Regions from separate parts of the Actinoplanes sp. NPDC048967 genome, predicted to be linked through region 3. Evidence: riboswitches for the same ligand, from Rfam matches in the RefSeq annotation. Region 3 holds a riboswitch; each other region holds the start of a gene.
The links. Region 3 has a riboswitch for cyclic di-AMP ahead of AB0C12_RS23130 (hypothetical protein). Riboswitches for the same ligand answer to the same signal wherever they lie in the genome.
Positions count from the first base shown of each region.

Region 1: another riboswitch for cyclic di-AMP. It lies ahead of AB0C12_RS01190 (transglycosylase family protein); the one in region 3 lies ahead of AB0C12_RS23130 (hypothetical protein).
Region 2: another riboswitch for cyclic di-AMP. It lies ahead of AB0C12_RS36785 (NlpC/P60 family protein); the one in region 3 lies ahead of AB0C12_RS23130 (hypothetical protein).
Region 4: another riboswitch for cyclic di-AMP. It lies ahead of AB0C12_RS02625 (NlpC/P60 family protein); the one in region 3 lies ahead of AB0C12_RS23130 (hypothetical protein).

Region 1 covers NZ_JBEZFL010000001.1:237,779-245,447, forward strand. Annotated here, with positions in the region: gene AB0C12_RS01170 (LacI family DNA-binding transcriptional regulator) at 53-1,090, shown strand; gene AB0C12_RS01175 (hypothetical protein) at 1,126-1,527, shown strand; gene secD (protein translocase subunit SecD) at 1,578-3,788, shown strand; gene AB0C12_RS01185 (SAM-dependent methyltransferase) at 3,891-4,685, shown strand; gene AB0C12_RS01190 (transglycosylase family protein) at 4,739-5,365, opposite strand; cyclic di-AMP (ydaO/yuaA leader) riboswitch at 5,370-5,513, opposite strand; gene menC (o-succinylbenzoate synthase) at 5,685-6,791, opposite strand; gene AB0C12_RS01200 (GNAT family N-acetyltransferase) at 6,788-7,645, opposite strand.
Region 2 covers NZ_JBEZFL010000011.1:85,096-92,764, reverse strand. Annotated here, with positions in the region: gene AB0C12_RS36800 (thymidylate kinase) at 1-542, shown strand, start outside; gene AB0C12_RS36795 (SDR family NAD(P)-dependent oxidoreductase) at 600-1,280, opposite strand; gene AB0C12_RS36790 (sigma-70 family RNA polymerase sigma factor) at 1,830-2,831, shown strand; gene AB0C12_RS36785 (NlpC/P60 family protein) at 2,916-3,842, opposite strand; cyclic di-AMP (ydaO/yuaA leader) riboswitch at 3,890-4,024, opposite strand; gene AB0C12_RS36780 (DUF3817 domain-containing protein) at 4,235-4,561, opposite strand; gene AB0C12_RS36775 (hypothetical protein) at 4,575-5,021, opposite strand; gene AB0C12_RS36770 (DUF6158 family protein) at 5,111-5,368, shown strand; gene AB0C12_RS36765 (DUF1360 domain-containing protein) at 5,388-5,954, shown strand; gene AB0C12_RS36760 (hypothetical protein) at 6,020-6,202, opposite strand; gene AB0C12_RS36755 (hypothetical protein) at 6,249-6,446, opposite strand; gene AB0C12_RS36750 (hypothetical protein) at 6,783-6,989, shown strand; gene AB0C12_RS36745 (GAF and ANTAR domain-containing protein) at 6,995-7,669, shown strand, end outside.
Region 3 covers NZ_JBEZFL010000005.1:290,556-298,224, reverse strand. Annotated here, with positions in the region: gene AB0C12_RS23145 (ABC transporter permease) at 1-42, shown strand, start outside; gene AB0C12_RS23140 (ABC transporter ATP-binding protein) at 47-823, shown strand; gene AB0C12_RS23135 (hypothetical protein) at 841-1,923, opposite strand; cyclic di-AMP (ydaO/yuaA leader) riboswitch at 1,921-2,070, opposite strand; cyclic di-AMP (ydaO/yuaA leader) riboswitch at 2,349-2,486, shown strand; gene AB0C12_RS23130 (hypothetical protein) at 2,490-3,509, shown strand; gene AB0C12_RS23125 (glycoside hydrolase family 65 protein) at 3,573-5,939, opposite strand; gene AB0C12_RS23120 (beta-phosphoglucomutase family hydrolase) at 5,986-6,723, opposite strand; gene AB0C12_RS23115 (ATP-binding protein) at 6,802-7,320, opposite strand; gene AB0C12_RS23110 (ABC transporter ATP-binding protein) at 7,391-7,669, opposite strand, start outside.
Region 4 covers NZ_JBEZFL010000001.1:542,636-550,304, reverse strand. Annotated here, with positions in the region: gene cydC (thiol reductant ABC exporter subunit CydC) at 1-1,247, opposite strand, end outside; gene cydB (cytochrome d ubiquinol oxidase subunit II) at 1,244-2,224, opposite strand; gene AB0C12_RS02640 (cytochrome ubiquinol oxidase subunit I) at 2,234-3,628, opposite strand; gene AB0C12_RS02635 (BlaI/MecI/CopY family transcriptional regulator) at 3,704-4,072, shown strand; gene AB0C12_RS02630 (M56 family metallopeptidase) at 4,069-4,992, shown strand; cyclic di-AMP (ydaO/yuaA leader) riboswitch at 5,128-5,265, shown strand; gene AB0C12_RS02625 (NlpC/P60 family protein) at 5,280-6,272, shown strand; gene AB0C12_RS02620 (hypothetical protein) at 6,388-6,696, opposite strand; gene AB0C12_RS02615 (aminoglycoside phosphotransferase family protein) at 6,849-7,669, shown strand, end outside.

The DNA.
Region 1 (7,669 bases), on a different contig from region 3:
CGGGGTGATAGTTTCACTGCGTTTCCGGCTCGTCAAGAAGGAGTTGCCAACGATGACCGCTGGCCGAACCCGCCGCCCGGCCCGAGGGGTCTCGATGGCGGACGTCGCCCGGCTCGCCGGCGTCTCGTCGCAGACGGTCTCGCGGGTGTCCACCGGGCACCCCGGCGTGGTCGAGTCCACCCGGCAGCAGGTGCTGGCGGCCATGCGCCAGCTCGGTTACCGCCCCAACAGCGCCGCGCGGGCCCTGAAGCGGGGCGAGTTCCGCACCATCGGCGTCATCCTGTTCACCCTGGCGACCACCGGCAACAGCCGCACGGTCGAGGCCATCGCCGGCTACGCCGCCAAGGAGGGGTACGCGATCACGCTCATCCCGGTGGCGGCGCCCACTCAGGACGGCGTGCTGGGCGCGTTCAGCCGGCTCGGCGAGCTGGCGGTGGACGGCATCATCGTGATCATGGAAGTCCACCTGCTCGACGCGGCCAACCTCAACCTGCCACCGGGCGTCCAGGTCGTGGTGGTGGACTCCGACGCGGGCGACCGCTACCCCGTCGTCGACACCGACCAGGCCGACGGCGCCCGGCAGGCCGTACGGCACCTGCTGGAGCTGGGCCACGAGACGGTCTGGCACGTGACCGGGCCGGCCGAGTCGTTCGCCGGCGAGCGCCGCACCCAGGCGTGGCGCCGCACCCTGCTGGAGGCCGGCCGGAGGGTGCCGCCGGTGCAGCGCGGTGACTGGACGGCCGATTCGGGTTACCGCGCCGGGCTGGTCCTGGCGGCCGAAGCGGAGTGCACCGCGGTGTTCGCCGCCAACGACCAGATGGCGCTGGGCCTGCTGCGGGCGTTCCACGAGCGCGGCCGGATCGTCCCGCGCGACGTGAGCATCGTCGGCTTCGACGACATCCCGGACTCGTCCTCGTTCATCCCGCCCCTGACCACGGTGCACCAGGACTTCGCCGAGGTGGGCCGGCGCTGCGTGCAGGGCCTGCTGCGGCAGATCCGCAACGAGCCGGAAGGCCCGGGCACGGTGCTGGTCCCGACCCGCATGGTGGTGCGGGACAGCACCGCTCCCCCGGGCTCGCGCCGCGAATGACCCCGGGCCGCGCGCGGCCACGGTACGGTGCAGCCATGTCGGCACAGGGCGCACCGCCCCCGGTGTGGTGGCGCCGGTGGGCGAGCCTGCCGGTCCTGCTGGCGCTGCTGTTCGCCACGACGGCCGTCGCCGCGTCCAGCGAGGCGGCGGCCGCGAGCGGCCCGGGCCGCATACCGCCGGCCGTCCAGGCTGTCACCGCCTCCGCGCAGCAGACCCTCGGGCAACGCCCGGACGTCCGGGTCGACGCCGGCAGCGGACTGGGCACTGCCGCCCCGCTGCTCCAGGTCCTCGGCTGGCTGCCGGCCCGGGCCGGCGCCGGGATCGCGGCGTGGTGGCACCGGCGGCAGGACGTCGACGGGCACCGGGCGCAGGCGCGCCGGGAGACGTATCAGGGCCGGGGTCCCCCGGGACGGCGTGCGGTAGACGCCCCGTCCTGACCCCGGCGCGCGGCATGGCGCGCCACCCTGCCTGAGGAGACAACCCCATCGTGACGCGCGCTACTGCCGCGCGCGCATTTCTCGCCCTTGTCGTGCTCGTCGTCTCCGGGTGGCTCGTCGCCACCCGGCCGGCGCGGCTCGGGCTGGACCTGCGCGGCGGAACCCAGATCGTGCTCCAGACCCGTGACGGCGACCAGAGCAAGGCCGACGCCGCCACCACCGACCAGGCCCTGGAGGTGCTGCGCCGCCGGGTCGACGAACTCGGCGTGGCCGAGCCGGGCCTGGTCCGCTCCGGCGACCGGCGGATCATCGTCGAACTGCCCGGCGTCACCGACCCGCGGGAGGCGGCCGAGGTCATCGGCCGTACCGCGCAACTGACCTTCCGGCCGGTCCTGGGACCGGCCGCCCCGCCCGCCGCGACCGGCGAGCTCGTCCGGCCCGACGAGCGCGGCAACCCGCTGCGGCTGGGGCCGGCCGCCCTGTCCGGCCGGCAGATCGACGGCGCGCAGGCCGGTGTCCAGCCGCCGGGTGGCTGGGAGGTGGCCGTCGACTTCGCCGGGGACGGCGCCCGGGACTGGCGGAAGCTGACCGCCGACGCCGCCTGCTCCCCCGTGGGCGACCCGGCCCGCCGGGTCGCCATCCTGCTCGACGACGAGGTGATCAGCTCGCCCGAGGTGAGCCCCGAGGCGACCTGCGAGGTGGGCTTCGCCGGGGAGGCCATGCGGATCACCGGGTCGTTCACCGCGGCCGAGGCGCGCGATCTCGCCCTGCTGATCAGGGCGGGTGCGCTGCCCGTACCCGTGGACATCATCCAGCAGCAGGTGGTCGGGCCCACGCTGGGCCGGCAGGCGATCGAGGCGTCGGCGCAGGCGGCGCTCATCGGGGCGCTCCTGACCATCGCGTTCATCGTGGCGGTGTACCGCGTGGTCGGTGCGCTGGCGGCGGTGGCGCTGGTGGCGTACGGGTTGATCTCCTACGCCGCGCTGCTGGCGGTCGGCGCCACCCTGACCCTGCCCGGCCTGGCCGGGTTCGTGCTCGCCATCGGGATGGCGGTCGACGCCAACGTGCTCGTCTTCGAACGGGCCAGAGAGGAGTACGCCGGCCGGCCCACCCTGCGCAGCGCGATCCGCGGTGGCTTCGCCCGGGCCTGGTCGGCGATCATCGACTCCAACGTGACCACCCTGGTGGCCGCCGGACTGCTGTTCCTGCTCGCCTCCGGCCCGGTACGCGGCTTCGGCGTCACCCTGGGCATCGGGGTGCTGGCGTCCATGTTCACCGCGCTCGTGCTGACCCGGCTGCCGGCCGAGGCTCTGTTGCGCCGGCGGTGGCTGGTCGTGCGCCCACGGTGGAGCGGCATCGCCCACGCCGGCCGGGTCCGCCGGGCGATCGAGTCCCGCGGCCCCGACCTGATGCGCCGCCGGCGACTGTGGCTGGCCGTCTCGGCGGCGGCGGTGCTGCTCTCGATCGGCGGCGTCGCCACCCGCGGGCTGAACCTCGGCGTCGAGTTCACCGGCGGCCGCATGGTCGAGTACGCCACCAGCCGGCCGTTGTCGACCGACGCCGCCCGGGCCGCCGTGGCAGCCGCGGGCGTCGACCGGGCCGTGGTCACCCAGGTCGGCCAGGGCAACGTCTCCGTACGGGCGGGCGCCTTCGACGATGCCACCGAGCAGCGCGTACGCGACTCGCTCGGCACGGCCGGCGGCGGTGACGTCCAGCAGTTACGGGACGACAGGGTCGGGCCCAGCCTCGGCGCCGAGCTGCGGGACAAGGCGCTGCTCGCGGTGGCGATCGCTCTCGGCGCGCAGCTGGCGTACCTGTCGGTGCGGTTCCAGTGGCGCTGGAGTGCGGCGGCGGTGCTGGCGATGGTCCACGACGTGGTCATCCTGATCGGGGTGTTCGCCTGGCTCGGCAAACCGGTCGACGGCGTCTTCCTGGCCGCGGTGCTGACCGTGGTCGGCTACTCGGTCAACGACTCGGTCGTGGTCTTCGACCGGATCCGGGAGCTGGTCCGCGGTCAGCGCAGGATCAGCCCGAGGCTGCGGGTGCCGTTCGCCCGGCTGGCCAACACGGCGTGCCTGCAGACGGTCCCGCGTACGGTCAACACCGGGCTGGGGGCGGTGTTCATCCTGGCCGCCCTGGCCACCCTGGGCGGGGCGTCGCTGGTGGACTTCGCCGTGGCGCTGCTGGTGGGGATCGTGGTGGGCACGTACTCGTCGGTGTTCCTGGCCACGCCGCTGGCGATCACCTTCCGGTCCCGCTGACCGGGGGCAGCGGGGTGTGCGCCGCCGTGCGCCCACCCCGCTGCTTCGCGCGGTAGGGTTCCCGGCACCGATCGATGCCGCCGGTAGCGGAAGGACGAGCCGATGACGGATCCCACGCAGCTCAACGCAGACCTGCCGCACTCGGCGCGGGTCTGGAACTACCTGCTCGGCGGCAAGGACAACTTCGCGGCGGACCGGGAGGCGGCCGACTACGCCGTCCGGCTGATGCCCGAGCTCGTGCTGTCGGCCCGGGCCAACCGGCAGTTCCTCGGCCGGGCCGTGCGGTTCCTGGCCGGCGAGGGGCGGATCCGCCAGTTCCTGGACGTCGGCACCGGGCTGCCCACCGCCGACAACACCCACGAGGTGGCCCAGGCCGTCGCCCCGGACGCCCGCGTCGTCTACGTCGACAACGACCCGCTGGTCCTGACGCACGCCCGCGCGTTGCTGACCAGCAGCCCCCAGGGGGCCACCGACTACCTCGCGGCCGACGTCCGCGATCCGCAGGCCATCCTCCGGGCCGCCGCCACCACACTGGACTTCGGCCGGCCGGCCGCGGTGGTGCTGTCCGGCATCCTCAACTTCGTCATGGACGACGCCGAGGCCCGGTCGGTGGTCGAGCAGTTCATGGCCGCGGTGCCCGCCGGCAGCTTCCTGCTGATCTCGCATCCGACCACGGAGGTCAACGGCGAGGCCGTCGAGGAGTCGATGCGGCAGTGGAACGAGAGCGGCGCGGCTCCGATCAGGACCCGCACCATCGAGGAGATCCGCGGCTTCTTCGCCGGGCTGGAGCTGCTCGAACCCGGCGTCGTGACCTGCACGGCCTGGCGGCCGGACCCGCGGCACCCCGGCATCACCGAGGTCGTGTCGGAGTTCGTCGCGGTGGGCCGCAAGCCCTGAGCGCCGGTGGGGGCCCGGCTGCCCCACGGGGGTAAGGCAGCCGGGCCGGCTCATCACAGCGACAGACGCTGACCGGGGAAGATCAGGTTGGGGTTGCCGCCGAGCTGCGCCCGGTTGAGCTGGTACAGCGCGTGCCAGCCGCCCTTGACGTGCTGGGCTGCCGCGATCCTGGCCAGCGTGTCGCCGGACTTCACCGTGTAGTGCTGGCCGGTGGCCTTGACCGAGGTGCGCTTGGTCGCCGCCGACTTCTTGTGCGTGGTGGTGCGCGACGCCGTGGCCTTCTTGCCGGCCGACGACGAACCGCCGGTGTTCTTCGCCCGGTAGGACTTCGTCGAGCCGGCCTTCTTGCCGCACACCGGCCACGCGCCGATGCCCTGGCCGTCGAGCACCTTCTCGGCGATGCGGATCTGCTCCGCGCGGCTCGCCTTGTTCGCGGTGCTCGCGTACTTGCCGCCGCCGTACGCCTTCCACGTGCTGCGGCTGAACTGCAGGCCACCGTAGTAGCCGTTGCCGGTGTTGATGCTCCAGTTGCCACCGGACTCGCACTGCGCGACCGCGTCCCAGTTGACCCCGGACTGCGCCGCGGCCGGAGAGGCCGGGCCCAGCAGGGCGACGGTGCCCGCGGCACCGGCCACGACCAGGCCGAGGGCGCGCAGAGACTGCTTGTGGATCTGTGCCATCGAGTGAACCTCCACGCCTGCGAGGTCAGCTGTCGGGTTCGGGCTGAGGTTGCCCGGCCGCTGTGGTGCGGCTTCACCCCGAGGCGCGCGGGGAGCGCGCCGGAGAACCTGTGGGTCCCCCGCTCCATGCCTGAGTTGAGTTCCCAGCCCGGTCGGCGGCAGGACTCGGCGTTACCGACCGCGGGGCCCGCGTCAGCGGACCGGCCGACGGTAACCACGTTGCCCGCCACGGAACCAACCTCCGGGGGCCTAACGTGACGTTGTTCTCAGCTTTTGCCCACTTTTGATCTTGGCCCGAATCGGGACAGAACCGGTCGATCTACAGGGGCAGCCACTCCGTGGCCGTGGTCACCGCCCGCAGCACCTCCGGCAGCGGTTCGACGCCCAGGCCGGGCCCGGCCGGCACGCTCAGATGGCCGTCACGCAGCACGAACGGCTCGGTCAGGTCGGTGCGGAAGTAACGGTCGGACGCCGAGGTGTCGCCGGGCAGGGTGAAACCCGGCAGGGCGGCCAGGGCCACGTTCGCGGCCCGGCCCAGGCCCGTCTCGAGCATGCCACCGCACCACACCGGTACGCCGTGCGCGACGCAGACATCGTGGATCCGGCGCGCCTCCAGATACCCGCCGACGCGGCCCGGCTTGACGTTGACGATCGCGGCGGCGCCCATGCTGATCGCCGCGGCGGCGGTACGGGCCGAGGTGATGGACTCGTCCAGGCAGATGGGCGTGGTGATCAACTTCGCCAGCTCGGCGTGGCCGAGGATGTCCTCCTCGTCCAGCGGCTGCTCGATCAGCAGCAGCCCGAACGGATCGAGCCGGGCGAGGTGCCGGGCGTCCGCGACCGTGTACGCCGTGTTCGCGTCGACCTGCAGCAGCACCTCGTCACCGAAGCGCTCCCGCACCGCCCGGACCGGCGCCACGTCCCACCCGGGCTCGATCTTCAGCTTGATCCGCAGGTAACCGGCCGCCAGGTAACCACCGACGGCGTCGAGCAGCTCGCCGAGCGAGGACATGATGCCCACCGACACGCCGCACGGGACCCGGTCGTGCACGGCGCCCAGCTCACGGCCCAGCGGCCGCCCCTGGGCGCGCAGCTCGGCGTCCAGCACCGCGGTCTCCAGGGCGGCCTTGGCCATCCGGTGACCCTTGAACGGCGCCAGGGCCGGCCCCACCGCGTACGCGTCCAGCCGCGGCGCGGCCGCCAATGCCGGCACGAGGTAGCGGCGCAGCACGTCGGCGGCGGCGTCGGTGTACTCCGAGGAGTAGCGGGGGTCGGCCATCGCCACGCACTCACCCCAGCCCTCGGCCTCGCCGGTGACCACCCGCACCAGCAGCACGTCCCGGCCGGTCTCGGTGCCGAACGAGGTGCGGAACGGCGTGACCAGCGGCATGCTCACCCGGCGCAGCTCCACGCCCCGAAGTCTCACCGGCCGTACTCCCCGGAGCCGCGGGTGAGGACGTACCAGCCGTCGCGGTCGAAGCCGGCGAAGCGCAACCGGTCGGCGAGCAGCGTGCTCAGCGTCTCCCGGACGGCGACCCGCCAGTCCTTGGCCGCCCCTGGAGCCCGGCGGCGCAGGCTCTCGATGTCCTCCGGCACGGCCACCACCAAGGTCTGGCCCCGGAACGAGCCCGGCACCGGCCCACCGGCGCCGGAACGGCGCAGCGCCACGGTGGCGGTCGGCGGCCGCACGGCGCGCACCGGCCTGCCGGCACCGGCGGAGACGACCGCCGGCGCGGCGAGATCCCAGCGCACCATCAGCCGGTCGCTCTCGTCGTCGCCGTTGATCCGGTCGTGCATCGGGCCGTAGAAGTTCGCCAGGTACTCCGTCGGGACCGCGCCCAGCTTGGCCAGGTTGAAGTAGGCGTTGCGGGCCACCAGCGGGTCGAACGTCCAGCTGATCGTGCTGATGCCGCGCTGCAGCGCCCAGACCCGCTGGTGCTGCTTGAGCGCGAAGCCGACGCCGCGCCCGGTCGCGGTCGCGGACACCCCGGCGATGTGGCTGTGCAGCTCGCGCTCGCCCGGAGCGGCGAAGAACGCCACCGCGGCCCCGACCAGGGTGCCGCCGTCGAAGGCGCCGGCCACGTAGTTGCCCGACTTGGCCAGCGCGCGCAGCAGCTCGGTGCTCAGCAGCGGGCCGCTCGCGTCGTCCTGCCAGATGCCGGCCAGCATCCGGTCCAGCGTGGTCAGCTCGGCCAGGCTGTGCACCGGGCGGACCAGCACCCGCGCGGCCCGCGCGGCCACCGTGGCCGCCTCCATCGCCGCCACGATCACCCTGCTCACGACGGCGGCTCCGGAGCGGACACG
Region 2 (7,669 bases), on a different contig from region 3:
TCCTGCGCACGCTGCTGCGCCGCACGGTCACCGGCGAAGTCGCGATCATGGACAGGTACGCGGTCTGCCAGTACGCGAGCATCCGCGCGCACGCCAAGACTCCCCGCCCCGAGCGGCTGAACCGGGCCGAGCGCCGCGCCCGCCTGGCCTACCGGGTGTTCCCCGCCCCGGACGTGACGTTCCTGCTGGCCGTGGACCCCGCCGTCGCGTACGAGCGGATCGAGCGGCGTGGCTACGACCACGAGGAGATGGACTACCTGCGGGCGGCCACGGCCGCGTACGAGTCCCTGCCCGAGCACCCCACCTTCGTGGTGATCGACGCGAACGGCCCGCCGGAGCAGGTGCAGGAGGCCCTGCTGGAGCACCTGCGGGCGTGGATGCCCGCGCCGGTGCCGGCAGTGGTCCCGATGCCACGCGTGCCGGCCGGCTCGCGGGGACCGGCGACGATGCTGGTGACTCATGCCCGGGCGCTGCTGGTGACCGTGGCGACCCTGGCCGCGGCCGCCTCGGTCCTGACCTACCAGCTGGCGGAGGGTTTTTAAGGGCCTGTCCTGCCGGTGATGAGGGCCTGCGCCGCCATGAGACCGTCAGGACAAGCCCTAGGCCCGGCCGTAGACGGGGATGGCGGCGCCGCTGGTCGGTGCCGAGCCGTCCCCGGCCAGAAAGCCGATCACCTGTGCGATCTCGGCCGGGGTGACCCAGCGGGAGAAGTCGGCGGCCGGCTGGGCGGCCCGGTTGGCCGGCGTGTCGATGACGCTGGGCAGCACGGTGTTGCAGCGCACGCCGCTCTTCTTGTATTCGACGGCGACTGCGTTCGCGAAGGCGAGCACCGCGGCCTTGGCGGTCGCGTACCCGGCCGCTCCGGCGAACGGGGCGACCGCCGCGCGCGACGAGACGCACACCACCGAACCGCCGCCGGCCGCCACAAGGTGGGGCAGCGCGGCCGCAGTCACCAGGTACGTAGGGCGCAGGTTGGACCGCAGGATCGCCTCGAAGTCCTCGATCGGCGTCTCGTGCACCGGTCCGCCGCCGGCATATCCACCGGCCAGGTTCACCACCGCGCGCAGGGGCGCACCGGGCTCGGCCGCCGCGACGGCCACCGCGTCGGCGACGGCGCCGGGGTCGGTCAGCTCAGCCGTGACCGAGAACACACCCTCGGGCAGCCGCTCGGTGCCCACCCGGACCGGGGCGACGACGCGCCAGCCCTGATCGCGCAGCACCTCGAGGACGGCCCCGCCGAGCCCGCCCGCTCCACCCGTAACCAGCACACTGCGCTCCATACCGAGAACCGTAACGGTGTGTTTCGCGTCACTGCTGCCGGGACTCGGTGGAACGGCCGGGGCGGCCCGCCGAACGGCCGTCATTCCCGGGAGGGTCACCCGTACGGGCGAGTGAACTGCGGCTTGTCGTGCCGCATCGTGGCAGGTGGTCCCGTTCGCGGTCGGCAACGGGAGCTTTTGCCGTGGCGTTTGGGTCAAGCCGGACGGCAACCTGTCGATGCTGGACGTGAACCCAATCGGCTACCAGCCCGTACTGGGTAGTGATGAGCATCGCAGCGGAATCCGTGATGCCCGTCGCTGTGACGAAGAGGGGCCGATGGTGTCATGAAGCGGGCACAGGGTATGCGTCTCATCACGCATCCACCGGCGGGTGCTGCTCCGAATACCTCTGCGAGAGCCCTCTTCAGTAAGTATGCACGCGGCTCTCAGCTGATGCTCAGACACTCGTGACACTTTCGACTCACCAGCCGGAATCAGCGCAGGGCGCCAACTGTTCAGGTATGTGTCAGCACCGCAATGCATGAACTGCGGACGTTACGGGGAGGGCTGATGGACGCAGGTATTGCCCGTAACAGGGTTAGTGAAGGCAATGAGGGGACCGTGGGCAACGTGGAGAAGAACACCGTGATGCGGACCGACCAGGTCGCCGAGGAGCGCGACCTCGTCGGAGTCTACCTGCACGAAATCTCCCGGACGCCGCTGCTGGATGCTGCCAGGGAGGTCGACCTCTCCAAGGCAATCGAGGCCGGCCTCTACGCCGAGCACCTGCTCGACACCGGCGAGGTCCGTCGCGGCGTGAGCCGGGAGGAGCTGGAGCGGCTGGTCACCGAGGGCAAGCGGGCGAAGGATCTCTTCATTCGCGCCAACCTGCGACTGGTCGTGTCGATCGCCCGCCGTTACGTGCGCTCGGGCATGCCGATGCTCGACCTCATCCAGGAGGGCAACACCGGCCTCGTGCGCGCCGTCGAGAAGTTCGACTACGAGCGTGGCTACAAGTTCTCGACCTACGCGACGTGGTGGGTCCGCCAGGCCATCAGCCGGGCCATCGCCCAGCAGGAGCGCACCGTGCGCCTGCCCGTGCACCTGGTCGAGGACGTCAACCGGATGCGCAACGTCACCCGCCAGCTCGTCCGCGAGCTCGGCGCCGACCCGGAGCCCGCGCAGGTCGCCGCGGCGCTGGGCGTGACGGTGGAGCGCGTCACCGAGCTGACCCGCTGGGCCCAGGACACCGTGTCCCTGGACACCCCGGTGGGCGACGACGGCGACACCAACCTCGGCGATCTGGTCGCCGACAGCGACGCGCCGTCGCCTGAGGAGATCGTCCTGACCGCGCTGGAGCGTCAGCGCATCGAGGGACTGCTGAACCACCTCGACGACCGGTCGGCGGGCATCATGCGCGCCCGGTACGGCCTCGAGGACGGTCGCGAGCACTCGCTGACCGAGGTGGCGTCGCGGTTTTCGCTCTCCCGGGAGCGCATCCGCCAGCTGGAGATCCAGGCGCTCGGCCGGCTGCGTGAGCTGGCCCGGGCCGAGGGCCTGCAGGCCGCGTAAGGCAGACCACCAGTACGGCGAAAGGCCGGTGACCCCTGCGGGGACACCGGCCTTTTCTCGTGCCTGCTACTCGGGTGACCCGGCTCAGGTGACCCGGCCGTAGCCGTTCGGGGTCATGATGTCGATCGTGCGCTTCTTGACGGGCTGGCCCGCGCGGGAGGCGTCGATGATCTGGCCACCGCCGACATAGATGCCGACGTGTCCGTTGCTGCGGTAGAAGACCAGGTCGCCCGGCTTGAGCTGGGACCGCGAGATCCGTGTCGTGGCGCTGTACTGAGCGGCGGCGTTGTGCGGCAGCGACTTGCCGGCGGCCCGCCAGGCGGCGGAGGTCAGGCCCGAGCAGTCGTAACCGTCCGGCCCGTCAGCGCCGTAGTCGTACATGACGCCGATCGCGTTGTAGGCGAAGGTGACAGCCTTACCGGCGGAGCCCGCGATGGACGGGATGTTGCCGGTGTACTTGCTGGACTTCTCGGTGGGCGAGCCGTAGGCGGCGGTGCGCATCGCGTACAGCTTCTTGAGGTCGCCCTCGATCTTCTTCTTGCGCGCGTTGAGGGCCTTGGCCTCAGCTTCCTGCTTCTTCTGGGTCGCCTTGAGGGCGGCCTGGCGCTCGGCGAAGTTCTCCGTCGTCGCGCGGTACTCCGCGATGTCGCGGCCACGGCTGCGGGAGATCTGCTCGAGGATGCTCATCCGGTCCATGAGGTTGTCCGCGCCCTCGAGCACGACGTTCATGGTGCCGATGTTGCCGGTCTTGTACGCCGACGCCGCGATGGCGTCCATCTGCGAGCCGGCGGCCTCCAGCGCGGCCTTGGCCGGGCCCAGCGACGCGGCCAGCTTCTTTTCCTCGTCCTTGGTCTTCTTGAGGCTGATGTTCATCTTGTTGTACGACTCGATGACGTCCTCGAGCTGATCGGACGCCTTGTCGATCTTCTTCGTCAGCTCACTCGTCGACGGTTCCGCGTGTGCGGCGGTCGCGGTGGTGCCGGTGATCGCGATCGCCAGGGCGGCAACCACCAGCGCACGGAGCCTCGTGCGGGCGTGTGGCAACGGTTTGTGGCCTTTCTTCCGCTCGGGCCGCCTACCGGGTTAGCTGACGGGTTCGGGGCGGGAAGAAGGCCCCTACCGCTCGCGCGGATTCACCCCGGTGCTGCTTCGGTTGGTTCCCCGGTTCGTCGTGGCGGAGGCGGTGACCGTGGGGGATCTGGTCGCCCGTTTCCGCCGGCGAGGATTCGGCGGCGTTGGCCGGCGCCACCGAGGGTGTGGCTGCGGACCGGACCAACCGCATTAACTTATCGGCGCGCGGCATTAACACAAGAGCCCGTAGAGTGACTTGCGCCAATGATCACAAATAAGAGAATGATCCCGATAACGGCGGGCAACAAATCCGTTCCGCAGCGTTACTTTTCCTACTCTGCCATGGCCGGCGGGGAAGTGCGTGCGGCCGGGACCCACTTGTGGGAGACGACCCGTTCGGCCCAGAAGGAGAAGAACGGGATGGTGCCGGCCAGCATCACCAGCAGCATCCGGCCCAGCGGCCAGTGCGCCCGGCGGCTCAGGTCGAAGGCGGCGACCAGGTAGACCATGTACAGGAAGCCGTGGATCGGGCCGATCGCGGCCACCACGGTGTCGTTGTCACCCAGGTACTTCAGCGGCATGCCGACCAGCACGAGCGCGATCAGGACCACGCCGACGATCCAGGCGATGATCCGGTAGCGGGTGAGGGCTCCCTGCACAGTGCACGTCCTTTCAGCCGGCGCTGGCGCGACGGCCGGGGTAGTCGCTCGGCCGGGCTCCGGGGTGGGCGGCCAGCCAGCTGAGGTAGTCGTTGTAAGCGGCCAGCTCGGGATCGTCGTCGGCCGGCGCCACCTGCGCCACCGGCACGCGGACCGGGCGGCGCACGGTCACCGGGGCATCCTGGCGTGGCACGGGCGGCTGCTCCGGTTGTGGCTCAGCCTCCGCGGGGCCGTCCTGCTCGGCGGCGCGGGCGGCGCGGCGCTCCTGCTGGACCTCGCGGAACCAGATGAACACCACGAAGAGGGCGAACACCGGCCACTCGAAGGTGTAGCCCCAGCTGAGCGAATTGCCGCCGGTGGCCCGGCTGAACTGCCACCAGCCCAGGGCCAGGAAGCCGGCCACGAGCACGAGCGCCAGGATGTGGCGCGCGATCCACGCGGGGGTCCACAGCCCTTTCATGTCCCTCAGCGTACCGGCGGGTTTGGCGGCAGGGCGCACGGGCAACCGTTGCAGCAAGTACTTCTGCGACCGAGGAAGGGAGCGCCGTCATGACCGACGCCCGGCTCGACTCCGCCGGCGACGAGACCGTCGTCTCCGAGAACGGCATCGACCCCGCGGGGCTGGCCGACGACGATCTGTTCCGTGAGCTGGCCAGCCTGCACCGCACCCGGCTGCAGACGTTGCGGCACGGGCCCGACGCGGCCCTGGCCAACCACCTGCGGCGGACCGAGGAGCTGGAGAACGCGTACCTGTCCCGGTACCCCGGCCGTGAGGTCGATCCGGACCGGCTCACCCAGGACTTCTGAGAGGACCCCGGACTTCATGATCTCCTCGGTACGCGGCCGGCTGAACCGGCTGCGACGGGACTACGCACCCCACGAGCACCGGCCGCTGGACGGCTACGTCGCCACGATGGGGGCGTTCGGACTGCTCGCCGGCAGTCTGGCCGCCGCCGCCAAGCTGACCGCGAAGCCCGTACCGGACCGGCCGGCCACCGCCGACATCGTGCTGATCTCCATCGCGACGCACAAGCTGAGCCGGTTGATCGCCAAGGACGCGATCACCAGCCCGCTGCGCGCGCCGTTCACCCGCTATGCGGAGCCGGGCGGCAGCGGCGAGATCAACGAAGAGGTACGCGACCAGGGCAGCTCCCTGCGCCACTCCGTCGGTGAGCTGGTCAGCTGCCCGTTCTGCCTGGCCGTGTGGGTGGCCACCGGGCTGACCAGTGGCCTGGTCTTCGCGCCCCGGCTGACCCGGCTGGCGGCCACGGTCTTCACCGCCACGGCCGCCTCCGACTTCCTGCAGATGGCGTACTCCCTGGCCAAGGAGGCTGCGGAGGGTGACCAGCAGAGCGACGAGGACGACCGGCCGGCGCTGGCCCAGGCGGCCTGACCCCGGTACGGAAAAGCCCCCGGCCGCTCGGCCGGGGGGCTTACCGCTGTGCTGGGGTGACGCGGTCAGGGCGGGCCCTCACGCTCCAGGCCGGACCAGCCGCGCGAGCTTTCCTCCTCGCCCTTCTCGCCCTTGATGACCTCCCGGTCCACCGCGGTGTCGGAGTGTTCGCCGGCGAAGTCGCTGTCGCCGTCCGGTACGGCCTCCTCGTCACCGAAGGCCGGCAGGCGTTCGTTCTGCTGGGTCATCTCGCTCCTTGGTCGGGCATCGAGGTCGTCGGGACTTCGACGGGGATCAGGTGTCCAGCGCCCGCAGCGCCTCGGCCGCCTCGTCCTGGGCGTACTCGCCCTCGGGCAGGGCGTCGATGCGGGTCAACGCGGTGGCGGGCAGGTCGGCGGCGATGGCCCCGCGCTGCAGGTCGGCGCTGCTGAGCCGTTCCTGCCCGGTGAAAGCCTCGTCGAGGTAGTCGTCCAGCACCTTCAAGTCACTCACGCTGCTTCGTCTACCCGGGGGGCAGGTCGTCAAACGGTGTGGCCTGAGTCACAACAGCTACCGGAATCGGCGGGCCCGGCCGACGGTTGGATCAGATGTCGGTGTGATCAGTGTCCCCGGGCCTCACCCTTTGCCTTCGCGGATTACCGTTCGGCTGGAGCCGCGTTGAGCCTTTCGCCGAGAGGCGACCTGCACACCGACATCTGCGATCGCGCCGCTCCCGGTCCGCCGGGAGCGGCGCTTTTGCGAGGTGGGACCTTCGCCCGTCGCCACGGCACCGGCGGACATCGATCATCATGCAGGTTCGGTTCCCCGCGGTGGGGGTATCCCGCCGCCATGACAGACGACCGGACAGAGCAGCGAGCCGCCGACCTGCTGCCGGAGGAACGCAGCGCGGGTGGCAGCACCGACCCCCGGGCGCAGGCCGAGGCCATTCTCGCCGAGTCGGACGAGCGCGAGGCCGACCTGGAGGCGGCGCCGAGCTCGTTCCTGGAGCACCGATCGTCGGAACAGACGATCACGCCGGGGGACGGCACCCGGTAGTGGACATGACTTTCGTGTTCACCGATCCGCATGGCACCATCGGCCGGATGGCAGCCCCGCAACGAAGCTCCGGGCGCAACGTCTCGCGTCGAGTGCCCGGCTCCGGCATGGCCGCGAGCCCCGATCAGGTCCGCGGCGCCGGTCGCCGCCGGCCGCCGCCGACCGTGCAGACCATCCTGGCGGCACCGGACGCCACCCCCGCCGCGCTCACCTCCGCTGCTGCGGGCCCCCTCATGGCGGGTGCCGGGGGAGAGCAGTCCCCGGTGACCGCCATTACCGTCCCGGAAGTCCGGCTTGACCTGCTCCCGCCGGCCGGCCGGCCGGCGTCCGGTGTTACCGGGCGGCCGTCCGGGCCGCGCCCGGTGGAGTACGCCGAGCTGCCGTCCGGGCCGCACCCGGTGGAGCTGGCCGGGCTGTTGCACGAGCTCACCGCCCGACTGCTCGGTGCCGACGACGTGCCGCAGGCGCTCGACCGCCTCGCTGCCTTCGCCGCGGGGGCCATCACCGGCACCGTGCGCTGCTCGGTGGCCCTGATCGGGGAGGGCGGCCCGCCGGTTGTCGCCGCCTTCGGGACGGCGGCCAAGGCGCTGGACGACCTCGAGTACGCCGGCGGTGACGGCCCGGGCCTGGAAGCGGCCCGGACCCGCGCTCTGGTGACTGCCCCCGACCTGCAGTCCGAC
Region 3 (7,669 bases):
GTCTACTTCTGGCGCGGAGAGAAGGGCTACGGCCGTGGCTGACAACATGACCGGCAGCGACCGGCGCGATCCGACGGTCATCGTCGACGACGCTCACGTGGTCTATCGGATCCAGCAGTCGGCGACCCCGGGCACCGGCAGCCCGCTCGCCAGCTTCAAGCGGCTCGTCACCGGCACCAAGCCGGCGACCATGCGCGAGGTGCACGCCATCAAGGGTGTGAGCTTCGTCGCGTACAAGGGTGAGGCCGTCGGCCTGATCGGCACCAACGGCTCGGGCAAGTCCACGCTGCTGCGGGCGATCGCCGGGCTGCTGCCGGTCGAGCGCGGGGCGATCTACGCGGCCGGCCAGCCGTCCCTGCTCGGCGTCAGCGCCGCCCTGATGAACGACCTGCCGGGTGAGCGCAACGTGGTCCTGGGCTGCCTGGCCATGGGCATGTCGCCGGCCGAGGTCAAGAGCAAGACCAAGGACATCATCGACTTCTCCGGCATCAACGAGCGCGGTGACTTCAGCTCGCTGCCGATGCGGACGTACTCGTCCGGCATGGGAGCCCGGCTGCGGTTCGCCATCGCGGCCGCCAAGCAGCACGACGTGTTGCTCATCGACGAGGCGCTGGCCACCGGCGACGCGAAGTTCCGCCGGCGCAGTGAGCAGCGGGTCCGGGACCTGCGCGCGCAGGCCGGCACCGTCTTCCTGGTGAGCCACAGCGAGCAGTCGATCCGCGACACCTGCGAGCGGGCCATCTGGCTGGAATCGGGCCTGATCCGCGCCGACGGCCCGACCGACGACGTGCTGAAGGAGTACGAGGCCTACGTCAAGCGGTAGGCCCCGCACCCCCGCGGTCAGCGCATCGACATGTGCACGTGGTTGGTGTGGTCGCTCGACGGGTCACCGCCGGCCCCGGAGTAAGACTTCCAGCCGCTGCTGGGCAGCCAGATCCGCCGGTACCAGATGACGTAGAGGATCCCGAGCCGGCTCGCGTTCTTGATGAAGTAGTTCGCCAGCCGGTTGCCGTAGTCCTTGCTGGCCCCGGTCGCGTCGCCGCCGAAGCCGCCCTTGTCGGCGGCCCAGTCGCAGGCCCGGCCCTTCGGGTGCTCACCGCTGTTCTGGTGGCGGAAGCAGGCGATGAAGTGGTTGAAACCGTCCTTCTTCGCCTCCTGCATCGCGTGCAGGGTGCGCGGCGTGATGCAGCCCGAGGTGGTCGGGTCGTTGACGCTGCACGACTCGCTCGGCAGGGAGCCGTCCGAGTTGCGCGGCGCGGGCGCGGCCAGGGCGCTGCTGCCGCCGTCGCTGGAGGTACCGCCGCCGGACGACGAACTCGAGGATCCGCCGCTGGCGGCGTTGGCGACCTTCAACGCGTCCTCGGCCTGCTTCTTGCGCTTGGCCATGACGGTGAGCTGGCGCTGCTGTTCGCGGACAGCGGTGTCGATCGCCGTCTTGGCCTGCGCCTGCTGGTCCCGGCTGTCCTTCAGGTCGCGCACCGCGCGGTCCTGCTTGACGGCGATGGTCTCCAGCGTCTGCGCCCGGTCCAGCATGCTGCCGGTGGAGTCGGCGGTGATCATCGCCGACATCGGCCCGAGCCGCCCGGTGCGGTACGCCCGCTGGACGATCTCGTCCAGCGCCGCCTGCTTGGGGCCGAGCTGGGTGTCGAGCTCCTTGAGCTTGGCGGTCAGCTCCCGCTGGCGCTTCTTGGAGCGGTCCAGCGCCTCCTGGGCCTCGACGAAGCCCTTGGACGCCGCCTCGAGCTGCTTGATGAGGGACTTCGAGCCGCCCTCGCCGTCGTCTCCCGAGTCGCCCGGCGCGGCCAAGGGGCGGGGTGCGGCGGAGGCGGAGGTCGGGGCGGCGAGCGCCAGCCCCGAGGTGGCGACGAGGACCGCGAGCACGGTCGCTAATCGCCGGCGGACAGGGTTGAGCCTCACGAACATTCCTTCCGTCGGCCGCCGACCGAGTTAGCTGACGGGTTCGGGACGGAAGCGATCCCTACCGATCGCGCGGGGGTGCGCGGATCGGATTCACCCCATTACTCGAGTGGTTCCCCGGCTCGCCGTGCGGCGATTAGGCGGCGGTCTGCGCTGAGACCGTGACGAACACTACCCATCAATGCTAAGAATCGACAGTCGTCACACCGTACGCAATCGATCGTGCACTGATGGTGAGCAATCGACGGAAAGAATGCAACGACTCACATTAATGTGCCGTTACGGGCTATGACCTGCGTCATTCCATCGAGCGGTGACGGAAAGTCGTTGTCCGGTAACCGTTTTGCCGTCCGCGGCAGCACTGCCGGTTCGGCCGTTGTCAGGTAAGCTGGCCGCCGGTCACTGCCAGAAGGCGCTGCCCCCAAGGCGCCGGCAGCCCACCATCTAATCGTCGCAAGATGAGCCGGGGAACCACAGAACTACCGGGGTGAATCCACGAGTCAGTGGTAGGGATTGCTTCCGTCCCGAACCCGTCAGCTAACCCGGCCGGTGGTCACGCGGAAGGATTCTGAATGACGGCAAGACCCCGCCGGTGGCTGATCCTCGCCCTGGCACCGCTCGCCGCGGTCACGATGATGCTCGCGCCCGCATCCCCGGCGAACGCCGATCCGGACGACACCAAGTCGGCCACCGCCGACGACGGCGACGACAACCCGCTGCTGAACGACGTGCTGGACTCCACGGGCCGGCGCTATCTGACGGCGAAGGCGGCGGTCGCCAAGTCGACCAAGACCCAGCTCGGCCTCGCCCTCAAGGTCAAGAACGCCGAGGCGAAGCGCGACCTGCTGCTGCCCGAGGTCGGCGCGGTCGCCGCTCAGCAGTACCGCACCGGCGGCATCTCGACCATGGGCTTCCTGCTCAACACCACCAGCCCGGACGGCTTCCTCAAGAAGGCGGTCTCCCTCGAGGAGATCAACGCCCTCAACGACGGCAAGCTGCGCGAGCTGGACCAGGCCATCGACGAGGTGACCGCCAGCAAGACGCGCCTGGACCAGGAGGTCAAGGCGCAGAAGCAGAACCTCGCGCTGATGGAGAAGCAGAAGGAGTCGGCCGAGAAGGCGCTGGCCCAGGTCGGCGGCAAGTCGGTCACCGGCGGCTTCGTGGACGTCAAGTCCAAGATCGCCGCACCCGCACCGCGCAACTCCGACGGCGAGTTCGGACCGGAGTCCTGCAACGTCGACGACCCGACCACCGGTGGCTGCATCACGGCGCGCACCTTCCACATGTACAAGGAAGTGAAGAAGGCCAAGTTCAACCGGTTCGTCGGTTGTCACCGCAACGGCGGCCCGTTCGAGCATCCCAAGGGCCGCGCCTGCGACTGGTCCCTGCAGAAGAGCGGCTTCTCACCGTGGCACAACCAGGACACCCGGGAGTACGGCAACAACCTGATGGCCTTCCTGGTGCGTAACGCCGACCGGCTCGGCATCCTCTACGTCATCTGGAACAAACAGATCTGGTTCCCGGCCACCGGCTGGAAGTCGTACCACGGTCCCAGTGATCACACGGACCACGTACACGTCTCGATGCTTTAGCGCGGCGAGCGCAGAGAAGCCCCCGTCCTCCTCACGGAGGACGGGGGCTTCTTCGTTGCGGAATCAGACGCCGGTGTTCCGGCGCACCGGGGCGCGACCGGCCGGCTGGCTGGGCGCGGGGCCCGTCGGCGGCGCCGGCGGGATCGGCAGCACGACCGGCTTCACCTGGGTGATGGTGACCTCCTTGCCGTGGTGCAGCAGGTCCAGACGCGCCGACCCACCGCCGTTGCGCAGCGAGTAGGTCACCTCGTCGGCCGTGACCTGCACCCGCAGCCGCAGGCCGCGCCAGAGCAGCGAGAACTCCAGCGCGTTGATCCGGCTCGGCAGCCGGGGCGCGAAGGAGAGCTGCCCGTTGGAGTCACGCATGCCGCCCAGGCCCGCCACCAGGGCGATCCAGGAACCGGCCAGGGACGCCACGTGCACGCCGTCCCGGGCGTTCTGGTGCAGGTCGTGCAGGTCCATCAGGGCGGCCTCGCCCAGGTAGTCGTGGGCCAGCTCCACGAAACCCACCTCGGCGGCCATGACGGCCTGGATGCAGGCCGACAGCGACGAGTCCCGCACGGTACGGGCGTCGTAGTACGCGAAGTTGCGGGCCTTCTCCTCGGGGGTGAAGGCGTCACCCCGCAGGTACATGGCCATGACCAGGTCGGCCTGCTTGACCACCTGCTTGCGGTACAGGTCGAAGTACGGGTAGTTCAGCAGCAGCGGGTACGCCTCCGGCGGGGTGTTCTCGAAGTCCCACTCCGCCAGCCGGGTGAAGCCCTCCGACTGCTGGTGCACGCCGAGCTCCCGGTCGTACGGGATGTGCACCGAAGCCGCCGCGTCCCGCCACGACGCCGACTCCTCGTCGTCCACGCCCAGCTTGCGGGCGAGCTCCGGGTGCCGCTTGGCCGCGTCCGCCGCAGCGAACATGTTCTGCTGCGCCATCAGGTTGGTGTAGACGTTGTCGTCGACCACGGCCGTGTACTCGTCCGGGCCGGTGACGCCGTCGATGTGGAAGCGGCCGTGCCGGTCGTGGTGCCCGAGCGAGCGCCACAGCCGGGCAGTCTCGACGAGCAGCTCCAGGCCGTAGTCGCGCTCGAAGTCGAAGTCGCCGGTCGCCGAGACGTACCGCCGCACGGCGTCGGCGATGTCGGCTCCGATGTGGAACCCGGCGGTGCCGGCCGGCCAGTACGCCGAGCACTCCTGCCCGCGGATCGTGCGCCACGGGAAGGCCGCGCCCTGCAGGCCGAGGGTCTGCGCGCGCTCCCGGGCAAGATCCAGAGTGGAGTGCCGCCAGCGCAGCACGTCCGCCGCCGCGGAAGGCTGCGTGTAGGTCAGGGCGGGCAGCACGAAGGTCTCGGCGTCCCAGAACGTGTGGCCGTCGTAGCCGGGGCCGCTGAGGCCCTTGGAGCCGATCGGCCGCTGCTCGGCGCGGGCACCGGCCTGCAGCGTGTGGAACAGACCGAAGCGGACGGCCTGTTGCACCTCCGGGTCGCCCTCGACCTTGACGTCGGAGTGGTCCCAGAACGCGTCCAGGTATTCCCGCTGCGCCTCGACCAGCCCTTCCCAGCCGTCCAGCCGGGCGCTGGCCAGGGCCGCGCCGACCTGGTCGCGCACCGCGGGCAGCGAGCGGTTGCTCGACCAGCCGTAGGCGGCGATCTTCACGACCCGCAGCTTCTGTCCCGGCTCGAGCTTGCAGGCCACCGTGGTGCGCAGCCAGTCCGGGTGGCCCTCGGTGGTCACCGCGTGCTTGCCCGGCGTCTCCACCACGTGCTCCATCGCCGCGGCCATCCGCAGGTCGCTGGCCTTGGTGCGGTGCACGAGCAGGCCACCGGTGCGCTGCTCCAGCATCTCCTCGGCCTGCAGGGGGTGGTCCAGCACCGCCGCCACCCGGGGGTCCTTGCTGGTCGCCGGGAGCTGCTCGTTGGCCACCAGCTCGGACTGCAGGATCAGCCGGGCGGAGGCGTCGAGCGGCTCCACCTCGTACAGGAAGGCGACGATGGCGCGGTGGGTGAACGACACCATGCGTACGGTCCGCACGCGGATCGCCTGACCGGAGGGTGAGACCCACTCCACGATCCGCTCGAGCGTGCCCGCGCGCAGGTCCAGCGAGCGCTCGTGGGAGCGCAGCTCGCCGTAGCGCACGTCGAACGGCTCGTCGTCGACGAGCAGCCGCATGAGCTTGGCGTTGGTGACGTTGACCATCGTCTGGCCCGACTCGGGGAACCCGTAGCCCGCCTCGGCGTACGGCAGCGGCCGCAGCTCGTAGAACGAGTTGAGGTAGGTGCCGGGCAGGCCGTGCGGCTCGCCCTCGTCCAGGTTTCCCCGGATGCCGATGTGGCCGTTGGCCAGGGCGAAGACCGACTCGGACTGAGCCAGTACATCCAGGTCCAGCCGGGTCTCCCTGATGTGCCAGGGATCGACGGGGTAGGCCCGTTCACGGATCACGGTGGTGCCTCTCGCAACTGAGAAAGGAGAAAGTCTGTAAGGGGGATTACTTGAGGAGCTCGGCGAGATCCTGCACGACGATGTCGGCGCCGTGCTCGCGCAGGGCGTCGGCCTGGCCGACCCGGTCCACGCCGATCACGATGCCGAAGCCGCCGGCCTGGCCGGCGGCCACGCCGGCCAGAGCGTCCTCGAACACCGCGCACTGCTCCGGCTGCACACCGAGCAGTTTCGCTCCGTACAGGAAGGTGTCCGGGGCAGGCTTGCCGGGCAAGTGTTGCTCACGGGCGGTGACACCGTCCACGCGCACCTCCAGGAGCTCCGCGATGCCGGCTGCGCGCAGCACGTCGGCGCAGTTGGCGCTGGCCGAGACGACAGCCCGGCGCAGCCCGGCGGCCTTGGCGGCGTTCAGGTAGTCCACCGAGCCGGCGTAGACCTGCACGGCGCCCTCCTGGATCTTCTGCAGGACGAGCTCGTTCTTGCGGTTGCCGATGCCGTTGACGGTCTCCGCGTCAGGACCGTCGTCGGGCGTGCCTTCGGGCAGGGTGATGCCCCGCGAGGCGAGGAACGTGCGTACGCCGTCCGCGCGCGGCCGGCCGTCGACGTACTGGTGGTAGTCGGCGCCCGAGTCGAACGGTACGAACGGCTGTCCGTGGTGCTCGGACCACGTCCGGAGGAACGCGTCGAAGGTCTGTTTCCACGCCGCGTTATGCACCAGGGCGGTCTGCGTGAGCACGCCGTCGAGGTCGAAGAGGCACGCCGTCACATGAGGAGGTAGTCCAAGCACTGGCCCAATGTAGTCGCCCCGGATGGCCGACACGCCTCAATGCCCTCGATCACATTTCCACGGCGTTTCATTCTTCGTTCAGCTGGCGGTCGCGCCCTCGTTGACCAGGCCAGACATGGTATCGCGGCCGGGCAGGTGTACGCACAGTTCGATAGTCGTGCCAATTGGGCCGGTCGCCATCGTCACCTCGTCGCACAGTTGGTGCGCCAGCCAGATGCCCCGGCCGCCCACCTCGAACGCCTCGGGCACGTTCGGCGGCCGGCGGAACTGCTCCGGGATGCCCGGCCCCGAGTCGGTGACCGTGCAGCACACCGTCGCCGCCGTGACCGACAGCACGATGCGACCCTGGCCACCGGCGTGCAGCACGGCGTTGGTGATCACTTCGTTGATCGCGAGGACGAAGCCGTGCAGCCGGTCGGCGAGCAACCCGGTGTCCAGTCGCGCGGTGACCTCGTGGCGGACCACGGTGATCTCGTCGCGGCCGAACTTGCGGTCCAGCAGGGTCGACCCACCGGCCGGAGAGTGCACGGAGGTGGCGTCCGGCGACTCCCTGTCCGGAGCCGGACGCAGCATGTGCTGGTCGACAGTCTCTTCCACCGCCGGTCAGCCTACGCTGCGTACCGCCTCCGTGGCAGCCGAGGAACGGGTACAGATCAGAACAGTGCCCTCAGCGCCATCCGACGTCGATGCGGTCGCCGCGCTCGTCGAAGAAGTGCAGGGCGTCCATCCGTACGTTGATCGCCAGCGGATGTCCCGGGGAGACAGCCGGGTACGGCGCCAGCCGCACAGCCAGCTCCGCGGGCCGCCGGTGGTGCCGGCCCGGGTCGCTGAGCACCGAGGCCTTCTCGGCCTCCTCCCGCTCCAGCACGGCCTTGTCCGTACGCCCGGTGAGCCGCTGCAACGCGCCCCCGATCCGCCGCACCACGCCGGTCTCGGAGTCGGTCTC
Region 4 (7,669 bases), on a different contig from region 3:
ACGTGCGGCAGGGTCGGCCGCTGGGGCAGGTACAGCAGGCTGGGACCGCTCAGCTCGACCCGTCCCGTGACCGCTGGTTGCAGCCCGGCCAGCACCCGCAGTGCCGTGGTCTTACCGGCACCGGACGGTCCGCGCAGGGCGACCAGTTCCCCCTCGCGGACGGCCAGCGCGTCCAGGCCGAGCGCGTCCACGGTGGATCCGGGGTGCCGCACCCGCAGCCGGGCGGCGTACACGGCCGGGCGTTCGCCGCCGGCGCCGAAGCGTCCGTCGCGGTCCGCGGCCAGCACCGCGCCGGTCGGCAGGAAGGCCGGATCGGCGTCGGAGGGGGCCAGGATCTCGTCGACGTCCGCGATGACCGCCGACGCGTCGGCGCTCGCGTGGTAGCGGGCCGCCATCTCGCGCAGCGGACGGTACACCTCGGGCGCGAGCAGGATGACCAGCAGCGCCGGGCCCAGCGTCAGGTCGCCGGCGGCCACCCGGAGCCCGGCCTCGACGGCGATCAGCCCCACGGACAGCGTGGCGACCAGGTCCAGCGCCGTCGAGGACAGGAACGCCACCCGCAGCACCCGCAGGGTCGCCGTGCGGTGCCGGTCGGTCATGTCGCGGACCACGGTGGTCTGGCGGTCGGCGCGGCCGTACAACCGCAGGGTGGCCAGCCCGCGCACGACGTCGAGGAAGTGGCCCGCCAGCCGGGCGTCGGCCGCCCAGGCCCGCTCGGCCCGCTCGCGGGTCGCCCAGCCGATCAGCGCGCCCAGCACCGGGATCAGGGGCAGCGTGACCACGGCGATCAGCGCCGACGTCAGGTCGGTGACGGCCATCGCGACGATGACCAGCGGCGGCAGCGCCACGCCCAGGACCAGCGCGGGCAGGTAGCCGGAGAACCACGGCCGCAGCGAGTCCAGGCCGCTGCCCAGTACGGCGGTGAGCCGGTTGCCGCCGAAGCGGGCCACCCAGGCGGGACCGTGGTCCAGGGCCGCCGCGAGCGCCGAGCGGCGCAGTTCGTCGGTGACCGCGGCCGCCGTACGCTGGGCCACCACCTGCTCCGCCCAGGTCAGCGCGGCCCGCAGCACGAAGGCCGCGGCCAGCAGGGCCAGCGCGTCGTGGCCGGTGACGATCCGGGCCAGGGCGACGGCGACGGCGACCGTCGCGGCCGCCTGGCCGGCGCCGAGCAGGGCCGAGATCCCGATTCCGGTACGGCTGGAGCGCGCGTGCCGCAGCAACCGGGGGTCGAGGGGTCCACGGCTCATGACGGCACCCGCTCGCTGGCCACCCGGCGCCGGAACACCCAGTACGAGAAGGCCTGATAGACCAGTACGCCGGGGAGCACCACCACGCCGACGACGCTGATCAGCCGCAGCGCCGAGTCGGTGGCCGCCGCGCCGGTCATGGTCAGCGACCAGGCCGGGTCCAGCGTGCTGCGCAGCACGACGTCGCCGTGCACGGTGAAGACGGTGACGACGGCGCCGGCGATGCTCAGCGCCGTACCGCCGAAGGCCAGGGCTTCCCGGCCGTTGCGGGCCAGCATGGCGATGCCCAGGCAGAGCGCGGCCGCGGCCAGCGCCGGCCGCGACTCGGTGGCGAAGCCGATCGCGGCCAGCCCGGCGGTGCCGCCGGTGGCCAGCGTGACGCCGAGCCGGCGGGCCCGCCGGTGCACCGGGCCGGTGGTGCGCAGAGTCAGGAACATCGCACCGATCAGCAGGGCGGCGAACAGGGCCGCGCCCGCCCCGGCCAGGGCCGGCCAGCTGAGCAGGGCGCCGGTGCTGCGGCTCAGGCCCGTACCGGTGACCTGGCCGTCCGGGCCGAGGGCCAGGCCGTGGGTGAGCACGCCCAGCACGGCTCCCCAGAGCAGCACGATGCCGGCCGAGGCGGCCGCCAGGGCCGCGTCGCAGCGGCGGCGCCAGCGTGGCCCGTCGCCCTTGCCGCGGAACTCCAGCGCCACCCCGCGGACGGCGAGCAGCAGCAACAGCGCCACCATCGGCAGGTAGAGGCCGGAGAGCAGGGCGGCGTACCAGTCGGGGAAGGCCGCGAAGGTCACGCCGATCGCGGCGACCAGCCAGACCTCGTTGCCGTCCCAGAACGGGCCGACGGTGCGGACGACGGCTCCCCGCTCGTGGTCGTCGCGGCCGACGACCGGGGAGAGCAGGCCGACGCCGAAGTCGAAGCCCTCCAGGACGAAGAACAGCACCCAGCAGAGCACGACCAGCGCGAACCAGAGTGTGATCATGGTGATTCCTCAGTAGACCGGGACGGGTTCGCGCTCGGGGGCCTGCTCGCCGGCGGTTGCGGCGGGCGCGGCGGCTTCGAGCGGTTGCCGGGACAGGTGGCGGACCAGCCGCAGCCAGACGACGGCGAGGATGCCGTAGACGACGGCGAAGCCGATCAGGGAGACGAGCACCTCGCCGCGGGTCAGGCCGGGGGAGATGCCGTCGGCGACCCGGGAGATGCCGAACGCGAGCCAGGGCTGGCGGGCGGTCTCGGTGAAGATCCAGCCGAACGTGTTGGCCGCGGCGGGCAGGATCGGGATCAGCGGCAGGAAGCGGATCAGCAGCCGGTGGGCCTGCCGGTCGCGCCGGGTGCTCCACAGGTAGTACGCCGCGACCGCCGCCGCCAGCATGCCGATGCCGATCATCAGCCGGAACGTCCAGAACGCCACCGGGATCATCGGGATGTAGCTGCCCGGGCCGAACTGGGCGGCGTACTGGGCCTGCAGGTCGTCGATGCCCTGCACGGTCGCGCCGGGGTCGCCCTTGGCCAGGATGGACAGCAGGCGGGGGATCTCGAGGCTGAAGAACGGCTCGCCGCCGTCCGGGCCGCCGACCGCGAAGACCGAGAAGGGTGCGCCGGTGGTGGTCGCGTACAGGGCCTCGGCGGCGGCCATCTTCATCGGCTGGACCTCGGTGATGACCTTGCCGAGGTGGTCGCCGGTCAGGGCGGTGAGGGCGCCCCCGGTGAGCGTCAGCCAGGCGCCGAGCCGGGCCAGCGTACGGAATGCCGCCTCACCCCCGGCCCGCAGCCGCCACACGCCGATGGCCAGCAGCAGCGACCCGCCGGCCATCACCGCCCCGGCCAGCGTGTGCGGGAACGCGGCCAGGTTGACCTTGTTGAGCAGCAGCGCGCCGAAGTCGTCGAGGTGCGCCCGCCCGGTCACCGGGTCCAGCGAGTACGCGACCGGGTTCTGCATGAACGAGTTGGCGGCCAGGATGATGAACGCGGACATCACGGTGCCGGCCGCGACGATGACGATGGTGGCGGCGTGCAGCTTGCGCGGCAGCCGGTCCCAGCCGAAGTACCAGAGCGCGAGGAACGTCGCCTCCAGGAAGAAGGCGAGCATGCCCTCGATCGCGAGCGTCGGGCCGAACACGTCGCCGTAGAAGCGGGCGAAGTTGCTCCAGCCCATCCCGAACTGGAACTCCTGCACCAGCCCGGTGACCACGCCGACCGCGAAGGTGACGATGAGCAGCTTGCCGACCAGCTTGGTGAGCTGCCGGTAGCGCTCCTGGCCGGTGCGCAGCCAGGCGAGCTGCAGGCCGGCGGCGGTTCCGGCCAGGCTGATCGACAGCGGCACGAAGAAGTAGTGGTAGATCGTCACGACCGCGAACTGCAGCCGGGTCAGCTCGAGCACGTCCATGGATGGCCCCCTCTACGACGTTCCGTAGTAGATACTACGCCTCGTAGTACGACGCTGTGCAGTAGAGTGGTTCACATGGCTTTGGGAGACCTCGAACGTGAGGTCATGACGCAGTTGTGGAACGCCGGCGAGCCGCTGACCGTGCGCCAGGTGCACGAACGGCTGAGCCGCGACCGCGAGCTGGCGTACACGACCGTGATGACCGTGCTGGACCGGCTGGCCAAGAAGGGTGTCGTCACCCAGCAGCGCGCCGACCGGGCGTACCGCTACGCCCCCGCGCAGTCGCGCGAGGAGATGACCGCCGCCCTGATGCTCGACGCCCTCAGCGCGGCTCCCGACGGCGTCCGCGACGCGGCCCTGGCGCACTTCGTCGGCCGGATCGACCCGTCGGCCCTGACCGCCGCCATCGAGGCGGCACGGAAGGACCCGGGCGCTCGGCCGTGACCGCCTTGCTGCTCGGCGCTCTGGGGCTGACCCTGTCGCTGGTCGTGCCGGGCATCCTGGCCGGCGCGCGCTGGCCTGACCGCGCGCCCGCCGCCGCCGTCGCGCTCTGGCAGAGCATCACCCTCACCGGGGTGCTCTGCGCGCTGGGCGTGGTGCTGGCCGGACCTCAGGAGTTGGTCAGTGAGCTGGGTTCGGACCGGCCGGTGGGTGCGGCCGCGCTGATCTTCGCGCTGGTGATCGCCGCGGTGATCATCGTGCGGCTGCTGGTGTCGCTCGTCCGGGTGAGCATCCGGTCGCGGGCCCGCCGGTCCCGGCACCGGCTGCTGGTCGACCTGTTGGACAGTGCCGAGCGCCACGGCGAGCTGCCGGCTGAGGTGCCCGCCGGGCTGCGGGTGCTGGACGGGCCGCTGCCTTTCGCGTACTGCCTGCCGGGGCGCTCGCCGCGGGTGGTGCTCAGTGACGGCGCGCTGCGGGTGCTCGACGCCGAGCAGGTGGCCGCGGTGATCGCGCACGAGCAGACCCATCTGCGGCACCGGCACGACGTGGTCATGGAGTCGTTCACCGCGTTCTACCGGGCGGTGCCGCGGCCGTTGCGCAGCCGGGCGCCGCTCGACGCCGTACACCTGCTGCTCGAGATGGTCGCCGACGACGCCGCCCGGCGGCGCTGCGGCGCGGCGCCGCTGCGCACGGCCCTGGCGCTGCTCAGCGACGCGGTCAGCCCGGACGCGCCGGCGGAGCTCGGCAGCGCGGCGGCAGAGCGCCGGCGCCGGCTCGACCGGCTGAATGTGAGTGATCCGCGCCCGGTCACCGTGACCTTGAGCCTGGCCGCGGCCACCGGCGCGGTCGGCCTGCTGGTATTACCCACAGTGATTCTGGTGTTGCCCTGGCTGGACCGGGCGCTCTCGGCCTGGCCCCTGTGACGGCCATTCACTCACGCTGCGTCGACCAATGTTCGGCGCAGTGTGTCCTGATACCGCCGGGTTCAATTCGCCGTTGATCGGGAGTACGGTAGTGCCCGGCTCGGCAGTCCCCCCTCGTCCCAATCCGGGCGAACTGACGGGCCACCGCCTAATCGTCGCGAGACGAACCGGGGACCCAAGAATTCTGGGGTCAAGCCACCAGCAGCACGGTGGCCGGGCGCGCTTCCCGCCCGCACCCGTCAGCTAACCCGGTCGGCGGCCGAGGGAAGAAAGGACACTGCACCTACGTGAAACGGATTGAGGCGCGCAGCGCCGCAATTCTGCGCAGCATCGCCTGCGCCGTCGTCGCGGTCGGGATTCTTCTCACTCCCGGGGTGGCGAATGCGACACCGTCCCCGTCGAGCATCGAAAAGCAGATCGACGAGCAGTGGAACAAGCTGGAACCGGTCATCGAGCAGTACAACAACGTGCACAACCAGCTGCTCAAGAACCAGGCCCAGCTCCGGAAGATCGACAAACGGCTCGCACCGCTGGAGCTGGAGGTCGACCTGGCCATGTCGCAGGTGGGCAACATGGCGGGAAAGGCCTACATGCAGGGCTCGCCCAGCGCCATGAAGGCCATGGTCGTCAGTGGCTCGCCGACCTCTCTGACCGAGAAACTCACGTTCCTCGACCAGATCAGCCGGCACCAGCGTGAGTCGGTCTCGGGCGCCGCGAAGCTCCGCGACCAGCTCGCGGGCGACAAGCGCGACCTGGACACCCTGACCAAAGCCGTGGCGGCGCGCGACAAGGCGCTGGCCCAGCAGAAGAAGGACATCCAGAAGAAGGTCGACGAGCTGCAGAAATTGCGGATCAGGGCGTACGGCGCGAGCGGCGGCTCCGACGGTGCGTTCAAGACCGGCCCGTGCCCGGTCGACTACACCGACGACAAGGGCGGCCGGGCGGCGCAGAAGGCGTGCGACCTCATCGGCAAGCCGTACGTCTTCGGTGCGGAAGGGCCGGGCGGCTACGACTGCTCCGGCCTGACCAAGGTGGCCTGGGCGGTGGTCGGGGTGCACCTGGAGCACTTCACCGGTGACCAGATCGGAGCGGGCCGGGCGGTCAGCCGCAGTCAGCTGCAGCCGGGCGACCTGATCTTCTACGGCAGTCCGGTCCATCATGTCGGCATCTATGTCGGCGGCAACACGATGGTGCACGCACCGCACACGGGTGACCACGTCCGCATGGCGTCGATCGATCGCAGCGGGGCCATCACCGGCATCCGCCGCCCGACCGGCTGACGCCGGCACCGAGCACGACGGAAAAGCCGCCACTTTTCGTGGCGGCTTTTTCCTTGGGACCGCTCCGCAGCGCCGTCCTCCGGTTGAGCAGGTCGGTGACTCGTCGCCGTCCGCGCTAGGCTGCCCGGATGCGGTGGCCGGCGAGGAATACATCGACTTCGTCAGAAGCCGCCGAGGTCCCCTCCGAGCGACATGACCCGTAATCCGCCGAGCGGTACGTCGTCTCCGTCTGGGCGTTGACCCAGCCCCGCGGGTGGTAGACCACCACCGCCGTGTCGCCCGCCTCCTGGTGGTCGGCGGTCAGGGTGGTCCCGTCCGGGCAGCGCAGCCGCTCAACGGACTCGACCTCGCAGGTCGCAGTGCGGCCGGCCACCGCGAGGACCGCCCCGGATCCGCCGGCGACGGCCGTGGAAAGCGCGACCACCGTGACGACGACACACTCGAGGATGCGCCAGAGTCAGGCGCGGCGCCTGCGGCTCTCGGCGTTGACGACGGACCGCGTGGTGGCTGCCATGGCTCCGACGGCAACGGTGGGCTCCAATGTGTTCGATCATGATGGCTGGGAGACTGGGTGACATGTTTCCCGCTGCCTTCGTCCGCAACGTCACCGGCAACTGGGGCGACGACGGCCGGCGCTGGCTCACGCAGCTGCCCGCCCTCGTCGAGGACGTCGCCCGGGAGTGGGGGCTGACGGTCGGTGCGCCGTACCCGTTGAGTTTCAACTATGTCGCGCCGGCGCGACGGCCCGACGGGTCGCCGGCCGTGCTCAAGCTCGGCCTGCCCGCCGCCGGTCACGTCGCGACGGAGGCAGACACGCTCGGCTTCTTCGGTGGCCGGGGCGCGGTCGCCGTGCTGGCCCGCGACGACGACCGGGGCGCGCTGATGCTGGAGCGGGCCGAGCCCGGCGGCACGCTGCGGGCCTTGGTCCGCGAGCACGACGAGCAGGCCACGGCCGTGCTCGTCGACATGATGCGGCGCCTGCACCGGCCGGCGCCAGAAGGGCTGGTGCTGGAGGAGCTGTCGTCGCGGGTGGCGGCGTTCGACGCGCATCTGGCCCGGTATGCCGGCGACCACCCGTTCCCCCGGCGCCTGGTCGAGCAGGCCCGCGAGCTTCTGGTCGAGCTGTGCGCCTCCGCCTCGCAGCGGGTGGTCCTGCACGGGGACCTGCACCACGAGAACGTGCTGGCCGCGACCCGGGAGCCGTGGCTGGCGATCGACCCGCACGGCGTGCTCGGCGATCCCGGCTACGAGGTCGGGGCGGCGCTCTACAACCCGTTCGACGGCGACGAGCCGGTGCTGGAGCTGCTGCCGGCCCGGGTGGAGCAGTTCGCCGACGGTCTCGGCCTGCCCGTCGACCGGGTGGTCGCCTGGGGATTCGTGCAGGCGGTGCTCTCCGA